DNA from 2 places in the Streptomyces sp. T12 genome. Region 1 is predicted to be linked to the other one. Evidence: riboswitches for the same ligand, from Rfam matches in the RefSeq annotation. Region 1 holds a riboswitch; the other holds the start of a gene.
What was found. A riboswitch is a leader RNA that binds a small molecule or an ion and turns the genes downstream of it on or off. The one in region 1 is predicted to bind glycine.
Positions count from the first base shown of each region.

Region 1 (2,391 bases):
CGACAGCCACTCGTGCTCCTTGCTGTAGCGCAGCTGCTGGGGGTTGCTCATGGCCTGAATTCTCCTGTACGCGCGGGAGTGGTGATGAATGGGGGACTGCTGGAAACGTGCGTGAGCAGCGGAAATGTGCGCAGGGTCACGCATGGACCGCTGTCAGTCTCTACTTCTGGCGCTGGTCGCGCCGCTTGTGCTGCTACTTCTGCCGCTACTTCTGACGCTTGTAGAACGGCAGCGCCACGACCTCGTACGGCTCATGGCTGCCGCGGATGTCCACGCCGACCCCGGCCGTGCCCGGCGCCGAGTGGGCCGCGTCGACGTACGCCATGGCGATCGGCTTGCCCAGCGTGGGGGAGGGAGCACCGGAGGTGACCTCGCCGATCACCTCGCCACCGGCGACGACCGGGTACCCGGCGCGCGGGACGCGACGCCCCTCGGCGACCAGGCCGACCAGCACGCGGGGCGGGTTCGACTCGGCGCGGGAGGCAGCCTCGGTCAGCGCCTCGCGCCCGACGAAGTCGCCCTCCTTCTCGAACTTCACCACCCGGCCGAGCCCGGCGTCGAAGGGAGTCAGGGAGGTCGACAGCTCATGGCCGTACAGCGGCATGCCCGCCTCAAGGCGCAGCGTGTCCCGGCAGGACAGCCCGCAGGGGACCAGGCCGACGCCCTCGCCCGCCTTGGTCAGCGCCTGCCACAGCTCGACGGCGTGCTCGGGCTTCACGAACAGCTCGAAGCCGTCCTCGCCGGTGTAGCCGGTGCGCGCGATGAGGGCGGGCACGCCGGCGACGGTGCCGGGCAGGCCGGCGTAGTACTTCAGGCCGTCGAGGTCGGCGTCGGTGAGGGACTTCAGGATGCCCGGGGACTCGGGGCCCTGGACGGCGATCAGCGCGTAGGCGTCCCGGTCGTCACGGACCTCGGCGTCGAAGCCGGCCACCCGTTCGGTCAGCGCGTCCAGCACGATCTGGGCGTTGGAGGCGTTGGCGACGATCATGTACTCGGTCTCGGCGAGCCGGTAGACGATCAGGTCGTCGAGGATGCCGCCGTCGGCCCGGCAGATCATGGTGTAGCGGGCGCGGCCGACGCCGACGGAGGCGATGTTGCCGACCAGGGCGTGGTTGAGGAAGGCGGCGGCCTGCGGGCCGGTGACGGTGATCTCGCCCATGTGGGAGAGGTCGAAGAGCCCGGCCTTCGTCCGCACGGCGTTGTGCTCGTCGCGCTCGGAGCCGTAGCGCAGGGGCATGTCCCAGCCGGCGAAGTCGGTCATCGTCGCGCCGAGCGAGCGGTGCAGGGCGTCGAGCGCGGTGTGACGGAGTTCTTCTGTACTGCTCATCGGACGGATGTCTCCCAAGGCATGACGGGCGAGGTCGTTCCTCCCCATCTGTCATCGGAACCTGAGAGGTTCGCCATGACCCGCGAAAGACCAGGTCACGGCTTGCACCTTGGGTGGAGCCACGCGTCTCGAAGACAGACGGAGCGGCCCGCTTTTCAGATGTGCCTCGCCCGCGCGGTAACGGGGCCTGAGAGATTCAAGGGAGGGACTTGCTCCTTCGGCGCCCCGGCGATGCACTGCCAGGGACTCTCCCGCGCGGATTCAAACGGCCGGTATGCAGTTGGCGCGGACATCATTGCACGCCCCGCGCGTCAACGGCAGGCCACGTCTGTAACCGGCTTGTGGCAGGAAGCGAACGAAAAAGCGAGAGATCCTCTATTACCTTCTCTTTACGCTCAGTGGGGATGGGGACTCCTGACCCCCGGAGGAGGACGATGACGGTGAAGCGCACCACGGCGTACGCCACGACCTCGGGCATCGCGCTGCCCAAGCAGCCCGCGGCCCCGGCCGGCGAAGCCCGCGGCACATCCGCACCCGTGGTCCGCGACTTGCGCGAGCGCTCCGGCCACAGCCCGCACGCCCTGCTCTTCGCCCCCGAGGACCTCGTCGTGATCACCGGCCTGCCCGGCAGCGGCAAGTCCACGCTGATGCGGCGGGCCGTGCAGGGCACCCGCATCGACTCCCAGGACACCCGGGACCACTGGGCCGCCCGTATGCCCCGCTTCCTCCCCTACGCCGTCTACCGCCCCCTGGTCCGCCTCGCGCACTACACCGGCCTGCGCCGCGCCCTGCGCTCGGGCGAGGGCGTCGTCGTGCACGACTGCGGTACGCAGGCCTGGGTGCGCGGCTGGCTGGCCCGCGAGGCCCGCCGCCGTGGCGGCACCCTGCATCTGCTGCTGCTCGACGTCACCCCGGGCACGGCTCTGGAGGGCCAGCGCGAGCGCGGCCGCGGCGTCTCGCGCTATGCCTTCCTGCGCCATCGCAGGGCGGCCGCCCGCCTGCTGCACTCGGTGGAGAAGGGCCACCTGCCCCAGGGCTGCGGCTCGGCGGTACTGATCGACCGG
Region 1 covers NZ_CP117866.1:7,516,955-7,519,345, forward strand. The annotation lists gene gcvH (glycine cleavage system protein GcvH) at 1-51, opposite strand, end outside; gene gcvT (glycine cleavage system aminomethyltransferase GcvT) at 206-1,327, opposite strand; glycine riboswitch at 1,493-1,591, opposite strand; gene PBV52_RS33920 (AAA family ATPase) at 1,762-2,391, shown strand, end outside.

Region 2 (2,391 bases), 5.9 Mb from region 1:
CCAGCGCCTCGATGTCGCCCTCGACCCCGAACGCCGTCCATACGGCACCCAGTTGGGCCCGCGCGGTGGTCTCGTCGCAGGCGACGGACACGTGGTCGGCGTCGACGAGGTGAAGGTTGACGCCGTTCTGCCGGGCGGCGGCGACGATCTCGGCGGCCTTCGCAGGCACACGCACGGTCAGCGTGTCGAAGTAGGAGCCGTGCACGACCTCCACCCCACCTGCCGTGAGGCCCGCGGCGAGGATGGAGGCGTACCGATGCGTCCGCCGGGCGATGCCCTTCAGCCCCTCGGGCCCGTGGTACACGGCGTACATCCCGGCCATCACGGCGAGCAGCACCTGCGCGGTGCAGATGTTGCTGGTCGCCTTCTCGCGCCGGATGTGCTGCTCACGCGTCTGCAGGGCCAGCCGGTACGCCTTGTTCCCGTCCGCGTCCACGGACACACCCACGAGCCGCCCCGGCAGGCTGCGCGCGAACTTCTCGTGCACGGCCATGTAGCCGGCGTGCGGCCCGCCGAAGCCCATCGGCACACCGAACCGCTGCGTCGTCCCGATCGCGATGTCCGCCCCGAGCTCACCGGGCGACCTCAGCAGCGCGAGCGCGAGCAGATCGGCGGCGACGGTGACGAGGGCACCGAGCTCATGGGCCTGCTCGATGACGGGCTTGATGTCCCGTACGACACCGGAGGCGCCGGGGTACTGCACGAGCACGCCATTGATCTCACGCGAGGCGATCTCGGCCGGGATGCCGTCGCTGAGATCGGCGACGACCACCTCCACACCGGTCGGCTCGGCGCGGGTCTCGATCACGGCGATGGTCTGCGGCAGCACATCCGCGTCGACCAGGAACAGCCCCTTCTTGTTCTTGCCCATACGCCGGGACAGGGCCATGGCCTCCGCCGCCGCCGTCCCCTCGTCGAGCAGCGAGGCACCGGAGGTCGGCAGTCCGGTGAGGTCGGCGACCATGGTCTGGAAGTTCAGCAGGGCTTCGAGCCGCCCCTGCGAGATCTCGGGCTGATACGGCGTGTAAGCGGTGTACCAAGCCGGATTCTCCATGACATTGCGCAGGATGACCGGCGGTGTGAAGGTCCCGTAGTACCCGAGCCCGATCATCGAGTCCAGCACCTGGTTGCGGTCGGCGAGCGACCGCAGCTCGGCGAGCACCTCGGCCTCGGTACGCGCCCCCGGCAGATCAAGGGAATCGGCGTTCTTGATCACATCCGGCACCGCGGCGGCGGTGAGCTCGTCGAGCGAGCCGTACCCGACATGGGCAAGCATCTTGGCCCTGGCCTCATGATCAGGACCAATATGACGCTGCTCGAAAGGGATCCCCTGCTCGAGCTCGGCGAGCGGAATGCGATGGGCGGTCATTGCGGAGGCCTCCTGGTCTGACACGACCTTCGAGGGGCACCACGGCGCGGGTGCCCGGACGGCCTCCCCCTCTGTCATCTCAACCTGAGAGCTTCACCGGGTCACCCAAGGGCGCCCGGCTTTCACCGTCGGTGAGAGCGGAAGCCGTCGACACCCGCCCTGCTTTCCAGAGTGACCTCGTCCGTGCGGTACGTGTGCCTGAGAGATTCCGGGGAGGATTTGCTCCTTCGGCGCCTCCGGATGGTGTCCGGAGGACTCTCCCGCACGGGGTCAGCAGCCGCTAGCCAGCCTACCAGCGGGGTCAACGCACTGACTTTCGAGTGGCCGCGCTCCCCAATGTGCCTTTTCGTAGTGCTTACGGATGAGTTGCGACCAGTGGAGGCCCCGTGCAGACCGACATCGATCCGCGCAACCTGATCGGCCGCAAGGCCTTCGACCGCAGCGGCACCAAGATCGGCACCATCGACGAGGTCTACCTCGACGACGCGACCGGAGTTCCGGAATGGGCGGCGATACGCACCGGCCTGTTCTCCCGGGACGCCTTCGTCCCCCTGGAGCCCAGCGAACTGGTCGAGGGCACCCTCCACGTCCCCTTCGACCGCGCCCTGATCAAGGACGCCCCCGACTTCGGCGTAGGCCGCCACCTCTCCCCCGAACAGGAACTCCAGCTCTACCACCACTACGGCCTCGACGTGGCCCCTCCCTCCCCGCCCCCGGACCGAGACTTCGGCAACCTGGCAGGCAGGGAAACACCAGAAGACAACGGCCCCCGGCCAACACACCCACACCCCTGACCGCGACCAGCCACGCCAGGCCCCTACTTCCCCCAACCGCACCGCACCGCGCCCGCAGCCGCAGCCGCAGCCACAGAACAGCCCTCTCCACCCACACAGCTGCGAACGCCACTGCAGGACGAGCCGCCCGCGAAACCAAGCACGCGGACACGCCTACAGACAGGGCGCCCAGCCAGCGCAGCCGCTGGCACCACCACCCGACGGCCTCCCGCAGCCATATCCGCGGAC
Region 2 covers NZ_CP117866.1:1,645,896-1,648,286, forward strand. The annotation lists gene gcvP (aminomethyl-transferring glycine dehydrogenase) at 1-1,369, opposite strand, end outside; glycine riboswitch at 1,546-1,642, opposite strand; gene PBV52_RS07245 (PRC-barrel domain-containing protein) at 1,756-2,163, shown strand.
Region 2: it holds a riboswitch for glycine, as region 1 does, so the genes downstream of both, gcvP (aminomethyl-transferring glycine dehydrogenase) here and gcvT (glycine cleavage system aminomethyltransferase GcvT) in region 1, are expected to answer to the same signal.